2 linked regions of the Flexistipes sp. genome follow. The protein of the gene in region 2 binds, or shares a complex with, the protein of the main gene of each other region. Links are inferred from orthologs where the notes say so. Each region holds a gene or a part of one and is shown on either strand. Other genes may lie near its edges.

Evidence for each region. The genes of interacting proteins can lie anywhere in the genome.
Region 1: the proteins of xseA (region 2) and xseB are in contact, whole or in part, in a cryo-EM structure (PDB 8TXR), measured with the Escherichia coli proteins. The link is inferred for Flexistipes sp. from one-to-one orthologs.

Annotation. Positions count from the first base shown.
Region 1 is NZ_JAXKVW010000023.1:13,655-16,562, reverse strand. It holds xseB (exodeoxyribonuclease VII small subunit), read right to left. Parts: upstream 1,621-2,908; coding sequence 1,381-1,620; downstream 1-1,380. Other genes in the region: UMU13_RS11135 (heavy metal translocating P-type ATPase), read right to left, coding at 2,130-2,908; UMU13_RS11145 (polyprenyl synthetase family protein), read right to left, coding at 501-1,400; dxs (1-deoxy-D-xylulose-5-phosphate synthase), read right to left, coding at 1-279. UniProt on the Escherichia coli protein: Bidirectionally degrades single-stranded DNA into large acid-insoluble oligonucleotides, which are then degraded further into small acid-soluble oligonucleotides.
Region 2 is NZ_JAXKVW010000010.1:48,889-56,881, forward strand. Bases 2,678-5,677 are described here. They hold xseA (exodeoxyribonuclease VII large subunit), read right to left. Parts: upstream 4,853-5,677; coding sequence 3,503-4,852; downstream 2,678-3,502. Other genes in these bases: UMU13_RS07985 (sigma-54-dependent transcriptional regulator), read right to left, coding at 2,678-3,031; greA (transcription elongation factor GreA), read right to left, coding at 3,037-3,510; UMU13_RS08000 (FtsB family cell division protein), read right to left, coding at 4,812-5,120; UMU13_RS08005 (hypothetical protein), read right to left, coding at 5,117-5,677. Also shown: glycerol-3-phosphate 1-O-acyltransferase PlsY, read right to left, coding at 1-57; UMU13_RS07975 (DUF362 domain-containing protein), read right to left, coding at 54-1,136; pgsA (CDP-diacylglycerol--glycerol-3-phosphate 3-phosphatidyltransferase), read right to left, coding at 1,129-1,674; more of UMU13_RS07985, read right to left, coding at 1,679-2,677; more of UMU13_RS08005, read right to left, coding at 5,678-6,286; UMU13_RS08010 (DUF4416 family protein), read right to left, coding at 6,487-6,984; RNA chaperone Hfq, read right to left, coding at 7,018-7,242; tRNA (adenosine(37)-N6)-dimethylallyltransferase MiaA, read right to left, coding at 7,449-7,993. UniProt on the Escherichia coli protein: Bidirectionally degrades single-stranded DNA into large acid-insoluble oligonucleotides, which are then degraded further into small acid-soluble oligonucleotides.

The DNA of each region.
Region 1 (2,908 bases), on a different replicon or contig from region 2:
CTGCCGGAGTGTGTGAAATTTATTTTTCCTGTCGGTTAAAATTTTGTAAGCGTAAGACTGATGACCAACATCCCAAACAATTCTGTCATTAAGTGGATCGAAAACTTTCAATAAGGCCAGTGTAAGCTCAACAACCCCCAAACTGGGAGCCAGATGTCCGCCGGTTTTGGAAACGGACTCAAGCATAAATTCCCTAACCTCTTGTGCAAGCTTATCTAACTCTTCATAATTAAGCTTTCTTATATCGTCAGGCAGCTGCAGCCTATCAAGAATTTCCAAGTTCTCCTCCAATGTCCATTTATGCATAATTGCACATTTTTTTGCTGTGTGCCGCTTAAAAGAGATCTCCAGGCTCCACTATGTTCCGCTTGGGATAAATTATGTCATCCCGACCGAGGATGGATCTCTTGTTAAATAACTTTTTTTCTTACCCCATCCTATTTTTCCCCCGAGTTTGAGCAAGGGGGGTATTTTTTCGACTAATATGTATACTCTACTAACTAATTATTTCTGTCTATTACAAAACGAGCAATCTCTGCCAATGGCCGTGAAGCTGCTCCATAACAGTCAACAAGTGCTACGGATTCATCAATTAATGCTCTGGCCTTCTTTTTTGATTCATCCACTCCATACAGCCCCGGATAGGTGGCTTTACCTTTTTTCAGGTCGCTGCCTGCATCTTTGCCCAGCTGTTCTGTAGTGGCGGAAATATCCAACAGATCGTCAACAATCTGAAACGCCAGCCCAATATTTATACCGAATCTTTTTAAGCGTTCTTTGTCCTCTTCACCGCCGTAACCGAGGACTGCCCCCAATTCAGTACAGTATCCCAGCAAAGCTGCTGTTTTATAATTATGTATGAAATCAAGCTTTTCAGCTGTAAAATACGAATTTTCAGATTCAACATCAACAAACTGACCGGCGATCATCCCTCTGTCTCCACCCGCTTTTGCAAGTTTCAATGCAGCTTCGCAGCGCAGTTTTTCTTCAGTTTCCGGATTTATAACAGGATCCAGCATCACTTCAAATGCCTTTGTCAGTAAAGCATCCCCTGCCAGTATAGCCGTTGCTTCACCGAACATTTTATGATTGGTGGGATTACCCCGTCTGTAATCATCATCATCCATTGCCGGTAGATCATCGTGGATGAGTGAATAAGTGTGCAGCATTTCCACAGCCGCAGCATAAGGAATAACCTTATCAAAATCATTATCGAAAATTCCATAAGAAGAATATATCAAAACAGGTCTGAGACGTTTGCCCCCGGCGAGAAGGCTGTATCTCATAGCTTCAGTCAATCCTTCGGTATTTTTATCGAAACTGCTTAAATTCGTTTTCAGCCAGTTTTCCGTTTTTTGTGCCCAGAACTGCATATATTTTTTAAGATTGAATGTCGTCATCAAAGTTCTCCGTAATTAAATTTTCTTCCTCATCCGTACCCAGAACTTTATTCACCCTTAACTCCACATCATCAAGTATTTTTTTACATTCTTTGCTTAATTTCATCCCTTCCTGAAAAAGCTTCAGGGTCTCTTCAATACCGTAATCGCCTTCTTCAAGCTGATTAACGATCTCCTCAAGGCGTTTAATCTTTTTCTCAAAAGTTTGATCTTTACTCATAAATTCCTCTTTGCATTACTATTTTCCAATATCAGCAATATTTTTTATATATGCAATATTTTAAAAAATTAACAATATCTCTGTTTACATAAATTAGCAAAAGTAAAATAAAAAAGCAAACGTGACGATAAATAAATGTAATTGGAGGTGGTTAGAGGTGGTTAGAGGTAGTTGGAGGTAGTTGGAGGTAGTTGAGGTAGTAGGGGTAGTAGGGATTAAATATTGTGTCCAGTGAAATCACCAAAATTGACGAAGGTACTCAAAACTTATTACTTAACACTTAACACTATTTCACTATAAAATAGGCATAGTTATTAAAAAAATGGGAGGGGAACTTTTCAAGTAACTCGGGTTTTAAAAAAGAAAACTTTTACTGAATTTAAAACTGTCAACAGTGCCGCTCCCACATCGGCAAAAACTGCCGCCCAAAGTGTTGCCATACCGAAAAAGGAAGCAAGCATTACAGCAATTTTTATTCCCAGTGCAATGGCAATATTTTCAGAAAAAAGTCAAAGTGATTTTTTTGAAATATCATATAAATCGTTAATTTTATACAGTCTGCTCCCCAAAATCACAATATCCGCCATATCCACCGACAAATTAGCCGCAGTCTGCCCCATAGCAATTCCCGTATCGGCGTAACTCAGAAGTGCTGTATCGTTCAAACCGTCACCAACTGCAGCAACACTATGTCCTTTCTCTTTCAGCTTTTGCAGAATATCGAGCTTTTCATACGGGAGCAGTGAAAAATAATATTCTTCAATACCAAGCTCTGAAGCCACAGATGAGACCACTTCTTTTGAATCTCCTGAAACGATAACCGGGGTCACACCTCTTTCTTTAATTTTTTTCACCGTTTCAACTGCGTCTTTTCTCAATGTATCAGACAGCATAATTTTACCCGTAATGTTATTATTTTTAACCACATACAGGCAAATATATGAGTTCTCCGAAAAAATATTTTCATCTTCCACTGACAATTCTTTAAGCAATTTCTCATTACCAATATAATAAACATCACCGTTTACCTCACCTTTTATTCCCATACCGGCAATCTCACTAATATTATTAAACTGAAAATCACCGGCAAAATCTTCAAAAGCTGAGGCAATGGGATGAGATGAGTGGAGCTCAAGAGCAGCCGCTATTTCAAGAACAAACTTCTCTGAATAACCGTTTAACGATTCAGTTTTTTTAACGGAAAATTGGCCCCGCGTAAGTGTTCCTGTTTTATCAAAAAGTATATAATCGCACTCTTTTACAGTTTCCAGGAAATTGGCCCCTTTCA
Region 2 (7,993 bases):
AAAAGGAACAGCTCCGCAGAAATAAGAAATAACAGGTATAAGAATATAATAAATCATCGAACAAAAATCCTGTGCATAATTGACCGTTTCAATTTAATCGCATCCGATTCACAAACTTCATGACAGCAAAAACATTCTTTGCAGGCATCTTTGTTAATTTCAACAACACCGCTGTCAAAAGTTATAGCATCTGCATAGCAACTCTTCAAGCATAATAGACATTTTATGCATTTCTCCTGTATAATCTCCGGCTTCACATAAATCTTCTCAGCAGCATATTTTTTAATAAAATCCGGAAGATGCACACGCCTTGCAGCAACAGGTTTTTTCAGGGTTATATTAAATTTTAATTCCGGGATAAGTTTTATCTTACTCTCGGATAAATCCTTTAAAGCCTCTATATTTGTGGTACAAAACTCAGGCTCAAATCCCAGAATCTTTGCAACTGCAATATCCACTGCACCTGCATCGGCACCTGCTGCTAAAATTCCTGCCATAACGGGTTTTCCTCTGGAAGGGCCTTCTCCTTCATGTGCAATTATGCCGTCAAGCAAATTCAGCGATTTTCCCGCAAACTGTTTATAAAGCCCGTAAACTGCAGATCCCAAATCGGACCCGTCCGGGTATCGCCTGTGATAGCCCACTTTGGATGTTCCTGGAATGAGGCCGAAAAAGTTTTTTACACACATAGTCAGGCCTGTAAGAGAATGGGTTTTTAACTTGGCAAGGTTGATAATCAGATCCACCTCATCAGCTATTCCGGAGTAAACAAAACCATTTTTTTCCACCGGAGGAAAAGATTCCACTCTGTAAATGCCGATATTTTCCTCATCGCAAACCTGTCCGATACCGCTTATTTCAAGGATTTTTCCAAAGTTTTCAAAATTTGCACCGGGACTGTCTGCCAGCAGCAGTTTTGCATCTGTATGTTTTTTTAACGACTTGACTACAAACCTCAGAAATTCCGGATGTGTGGTCACACCTTTTTCAGGAGGAGCTGACTGCAGCAGATTGGGTTTAAGAAGTATTTTTTCGCAATCGTTGAATTTTTCTGAATTACGGCTGAAAAAATTATCGACAAAAAACTCTATATCTGAAGAATATTTATAAATTTTCTCTAAAAAAACTTCAGCCATTGCTCTCTTTTAGTCTGAAAAAATTTCTGTAATATACAAAGCCTGAATAGACCGAAATGATAACCGAAAGATAAATCAGAACTTTCCCTATAACAAAGACATTTATGCCATAAAGTTCATTTTTGTATATAAGCAGAGCAAGGGCAGTCATCTGAAAAGCTGTCTTTATTTTACCGAAAAACCCTGCAGGAATAATTATTCTTCTGCTGGATGCGAAATCCCGCAGAGCGCCTACAGCAAACTCCCTGCTAAGCAGAATAATAACAACAATTGAACTGAGCCTGTCCAGTTGAACAAGAGAAATCATAGCAGATGCCACCAAAATTTTATCGGCTATAGGGTCAAGAATTTTCCCGAAATCAGAAACAACCGAATATTTCCGGGCGATAAACCCGTCAACAAAATCCGTTACTGACGCGAAAATAAAAATAACTGCAGCCAATATATTTGTAATGTTCTTATCGAAGAAGATAAGAATGAGGAATACCGGCACCAGAATCACTCGCAGAATTGTCAGTTGATTGGGAAGTTTTTCCATATTTTCACCGAATATTATATTTTTCCATTTTATACCTGAATACTCTGCCCGAAAGCCCGAGTAGTTTAGCAGATTTACTCTGGTTGCCGCCTGTCTTTTCCAGTGCTGTCATTATATATTTTTTCTCAATATTTTCCACAATTTTTTCCAAATCCACAGGTTTTTCCAGATCCGGTGTTTGATTATCCCAAAAATTTTCATAATTACCAAAGAAATGGGCTGGAAAACTGGAAGGAAGAAGCCTGTTGGTCTTTTCCATAGCCACAGCCCTTTCTATCAGGTTTTCCAGTTCTCTTACATTACCTTTAAACGGATAGGTTTTAAAAGCCTCCATTACAGCAAAGGATATCTGAGAAATATTTTTATCCATCAAAACTGCATATTTTTTCAGGAAATGTTTCGCCAGCTCTTCCACATCCTCTTTTCTTTCCCTTAATGGAGGGATATTAATATTAACAACGTTTAACCTGTAGTAGAGATCACTCCTGAAATTGCCTTTTTTCGTTTCCTCTTCCAGGTTTTTATTTGTAGCGGCAATTATCCTGAAATCCGTTTTAATTTCAGTGCCTGCACCCAGAGGCTGAACCATTTTATCCTGTATTACCCTGAGAAGTTTGGACTGCAGAAAAAGCGGCATTTCACCTATTTCATCAAGAAATATGGAGCCGCCGTTCGCCAGTTCAAATATCCCTTTCTTATCATATGATGCACCGGTAAAAGCACCTCTTTTGTATCCGAAAAGTTCCGATTCTAGCAAATCATAGGGTATGGCGCTGCAATTTATCGTCTTAAAGGGTTTCAAGGCCCTGTGGCTCAACCTGTGTACAGCCCTTGCGACGAGTTCTTTACCTGTACCGGATTCACCGGTAATTAAAATGGTTGAATCCGTTTTTGCAATATCCATAATATATTTTTTAACATTTTTAATGGCATTGCTTTTACCCTTAATTTCATCAAGCTCAGTGTAAAACTCAGAATCTTCATTTTTCCTGGAGGTTATAACCTCCCTGACCATGGTGGCAAGATGATCCATGTCAAAAGGCTTGGTTATATAATCCACAACTCCCAGCTTCACAGACTCCAAAGCTGTTGCACTGCTGGCATAGGCTGTCATAAGAATAAAAGGGATATTATATGAATTTTCACGGCACCATTTTACGACATCCAACCCATCCTCTTTACCCAGGACTAAATCGCAGATAATAATGTCGATCTTTTTTTCTGAAATGATACGCTGTGATCCGGCAATATCAGCAGCCATAAAAACATTGTAGCCTTCATTGGAAAAAAGAATTTCCAGAAGCTCCCTGAAAGATCTTTCGTCATCAATTATCAGCACATTGTATTGGTTACCCATAGAAATTATTCAAAATTTATTTCTACTATTTCATATTCAATTTCCCCGCCGGGGGCGTTTACTACTGTCTCATCACCGACTTTTTTCCCTACCAACGCCCTTGCAAGGGGGGAAAGGACTGAAATATCACCCTTGGAAATATCGGATTCATCAGGGCCGACAATCCGGTATTCTTTTATTTCATCGGTTTCGACATTTTCAATTTTAACCGTTGCACCGAATACTACCTTATCACCTTTAAGGTTTTTCGTATCAATGACCTCAAACTTAGACATTTTCGATTCAAGTTCAGCAATTTTAGCTTCCAGCATACCCTGGCGGTCTTTTGCCGCATCATATTCCGCATTTTCACTAAGATCGCCGTGGGCTCTCGCTTCTTTTATAGCCTCAACAACATCTTTACGCTCTTTCGTCTTAAGTCTTTCAAGTTCTTCCTTTATTTTTTGAAAACCTTCTTTTGTAATAGGAATTCTATCCATTGGTATCCTCCAAATGTTTTTTACCTGTGACAAAGGCGTTAATATATCCACCTTTCATGCGAATTTCAACCTCATCATCAAGTTTTATCGAGTTTAAAGACTCAACAACAAATCCCTCTTTATACACCAGAGCATAACCCCTGGAAATAACGTTTTCCGGATTCATTGTTTTCAGTCTTCCGAAAACACCTTTTAAGCGTTCATTATCATAGTTTAACCTATTTGTTACACTTCTCAACAGATAATTTTTAAATCTTTCAACTTCACTTCTCTTTTCCCTCACAACATTTGCAGGTTTTTTTGATGCAAGAAAAACATCGCAGAGTTTTAAACGGCTGTATCCATCCTGCACCTTATTTCTGAGATTGTTTATCATTAATTGTCTGCTTCTTTCCAGTTCACTTCGATATAGACTAATCCTGTTATACGGAGAGTTTTTATTCAAAACAGCCATATAGTTGTCTAATTTCTGACTGCGGGAGATAATGACCTGCTCCATATATCTTGAAAGACGTTTATAAAATTCCGTTAAATTCTTATTATAATAGATATACCCCTCGGATAAATAGGAAGCTGCTGCAGTCGGTGTTGCAACCCTTAAATCAGCGGTAAAATCACAAATGGTAAAATCACGTTGATGACCTATAGCTGAGATCGTTGGAACCTCAATTTTTCTCAACGCTCTGGCGACATTCTCTTCATTAAAAACAGCCAAATCTTCCAATGACCCGCCTCCTCTCATCAAAACCAGAGCATCATACTCATCGCCCCGGCTGCCGGCTTTGAGGATATTTTTTTCAATCTCACCTGCAGCTGAAGCGCCCTGCACAGTAGTCGGCCAAACATCTATTTCAAAAGCAGCGTTATTACGTTTTGTCGTTATGATGAAATCTCTGATAGCTGCTCCGGAGGGAGATGTAACAACAGCTATTTTCTTTACAAAAGTAGGAACAGGTTTTTTCAAATCTTCATGGAAAAGACCTTCCTGCTCAAGTTTTTTCTTGGTTTCCTCAAATTTTTTATAAAACTCCCCTTCGGAGCTGTATTCAATCTTTTTGGCAACAATCTGATAATTCCCGCCTGCTTCAAAAACACTTAAATCACCATAAACAGAAACCTTATCGCCGTTTTTTATCGAATAATCCCTGTTCAGCAAATTGTAACGTTTGAAGAATACACATTTGATCTGTGAGCTTTCGTCCTTAAGAATAAAATACTGATGCCCTGCAGGTGAAATGCTGAAATTGGATACTTCACCTGTAACGATTACAGGGGAGCTAAATGTCTGTTGGATGAGATTTTTAATTGCTTTTGTTATCTCTGTTACTGTGTAAGTCTTCATTCTTATCCTTCAGAATATACAAATCTTCTCCGGGTTTTTTCATATTAAGTTCCCGTCTGATCAATGCTTCCAAATACTCTTCGTCCTGCCTGATAAGCATAAGCTCACGTTCCAGTGACTTTATACTTTCAGTCAGATTATCAACCTTCTGCTGGTACCTGTTTCTAATTTCGAGCAAATTGTGATATTCGATTATCCCTCTGTTACCAAAGAAAAGATATAACAGCAGGGCAGCCACAAGGCCGAAATATAATATATTATGTTTCATTTTTTAGCTCCGGATTTTGTCATGAACAGCCTGAGAGCCTGATTTTTAAGTGCAGAAGGAACTTCGCGCGATTTGGATATTTGCTCAATGTCTTTTACATAAAGATGATTTATCAGTCTCATACTAATCTCAAGGGGCGTTTTGGGATGCATTACCATCCCCTTTTTTATATCATATTCCTGCATAAAATTTCTATTTCTTGAAATTTCCCTAATCAGATGCTCCGGCGTAGACTTACTCTTTACAAGTGATTCAATTTCATCTTCAGTAATTCTTGGGTTTTTTAGCACAGTTAAAGAAATTTGCTTATTGGAATCCTTAAGCAATAGTCCCCGTGCTGATTTATTACCTTTTAGTGCAAGCTTTATTTTTTCAACAGGCTTCATATTTAATATTTTCTGATATAGATTTTCTTCTATTTCTTTATTTTCACCTTCAACTCTTTTTTCCACTTCTTTTTTCAGTGTTTCAGGAACTTTCTTCTTTTCCTCTTCCGTCTCATCCATTTCCTCTGTTTCAACAGCACTTTTCAAAGCTTCATTGAGGCTCAACTCATATTTAATCTGCTTAAGATAAACAAGTGAATCATCCGGTGTATAAGGATTCATCAAAAGTTCATTAATAATATCCCGGTTATTTTCAAGTATAATTTTCAGATTGGCAATACGAAAAAGCACATCTGAATTTGTGGATTTAGCCAGTTGTTTCACAAGAACTTCATTAATTTTACCCTGGGAAATCAGCACGGAAACAAATGCATCATTATTTTTCATCAATCTGGTTAAATATTGTATATATTTACCTTCAAAATAAGGGCTCGTTATAATATCTTTTAAAATATCACCCTTAAGCCTGTTTAAAAAATCGTAAAGCTCTTTCAGCTGGTTTCGGTAATTCCTTAAAACAAGGAAAACCACAACAGGATAATAATCATAGTGAATGGGAATATCGCCGGTCAAAATTGATCTCACCTGATTTTCAGTGGACTTGCCTGAGTACATTTCTGCGGTAATATTATCCAAAATATGAAACTTCTTAAAAATATGAATATGGGCGGAAAGGTCAGTTTTAAGGGTGAGCATACTTTTTAAAAGATGCATTTCATCGTCATTCAGATTTTTCTTGTTTTTCAGCTGATTTAACAGCTCCGTATATTCAACAGCCACAAATCATACCACCTGATATATTCATAAACTCACACCTTTGAATAATTCCATGACTCAAAGATCTCATAACTGATTTTAACACGCATCAAAACCTGATTCATATTCTTATCTTTTCCGCTCAACGTAAAACACACTTATCTTTCATTAGGTTAGATTATGAATAATTTATTCCTTTTGATAAGCAATATCAATGAAAGAGATTATAACAGATTAAGACGCATATTATCAAAAAATTTTAACACAAAATCAAGTTTATAGTCAAAAAAAGTCCACGGTAAACTTCGGTATTTCCCTTTTTTTCTGAAAAGCTGCAAGTCAGCATAAATATTAGAGCCTATGTATATACGGTGTGAAAAATTTTTTGTGCTGGCAGCCACAATTTTTTCCAGGGCAACATAACCGGGATCTACATTCAGTAACCTTTTGCCGTCAACCATAAAAGATCTTTCCAAATCCACTGATGAAATTTTCAGATTCTTTATTTCATCGGGATAAATAAAGAAATCATATCCTGCAAAATATTTTTTAAGATTTTCACCCATTTCAGGGGTGTAATAGGATGTGTGGTCAAAGGAAAATGTATCACTTTTACAAACCGGATTTCCAAAAAGGGTATCTAAGTGTTTATCAGGCTCTTTGATATAATCTTCATTATAAAGTACTGCATTAAAAACGACAACTTTCAGAGGTTTGCGCACCCCCCCTCCATATACCATTATCCGCCTGCAAAGTTACTCAATTTCAATATCTTCAATCTCAACTGAAGGGGTTATCGTTGATATTGCGTGCTTATAAATCATCTTTTGTGAATCATCTTTTATTATTATCACAAAATTATCAAAGCCTTTTACCACGCCCTCAAGCTTAACACCATTAATCAAATAAACGGTCACGGTAATTCTTTTTTTCCTAACATAATTAAGAAATACGTCCTGAATATTCACTTTTTTACCCATCAGATCCCCTCACAACATTTTATATCCTTAAAAATAAAGGATTGTTTATCTCTCATTGCTTTAATATTTAAACATTTCCGGATATTTTTTCAATAAAAAAACATCGCCTGGCTATTAATAATCATAAACTATTAATAAATAACCTTCAATACTTTTTTCTTCACAACCCTGTAAAATTTTCACATTTATAAAAATTTTATAACTGTTTAAAACTGTTGATAATTTTCCGCAATATAATCTTCCAGCTCTTTCATCGCCAATCTGTCCAATACGTCGATATATTTCAGATCCCTCATATGCCTGAACCATGTCAGCTGTCTTTTCGCAAAATTTCTCGTCCGTTTCTTTATTGTTTTTAACAACTCATCAAAAGATATTTCTCCATCGAGATATCTGACTGTTTCTCTGTATCCTATTGCACAGAACGACTGCATATCGGTCGAATAGCCCAAGTCAAGCAGTTTTTGCACCTCTTCAACCCAGCCTCTTTCAAACATTTTATCAACGCGGTTATTAATACGCTCATAAAGTACGCTTCTTTCAGTTGTAAAAACTAAAACGTCGTATTCGAACTTCGGCGGCTGATGAAAAAGTTCGTGGGAGCGTGTAAAATTCAAACCGCTGAGATCGTAAACTTCCAGAGCCCGGATAATTTTGTTCTTATCATTGGCGGAAATTCTGGCTGCATAATCCGGATCAATCATTTCAAGTCTTTTGTACAAACTACTTATTCCGCTTTTTTTAATCTCTG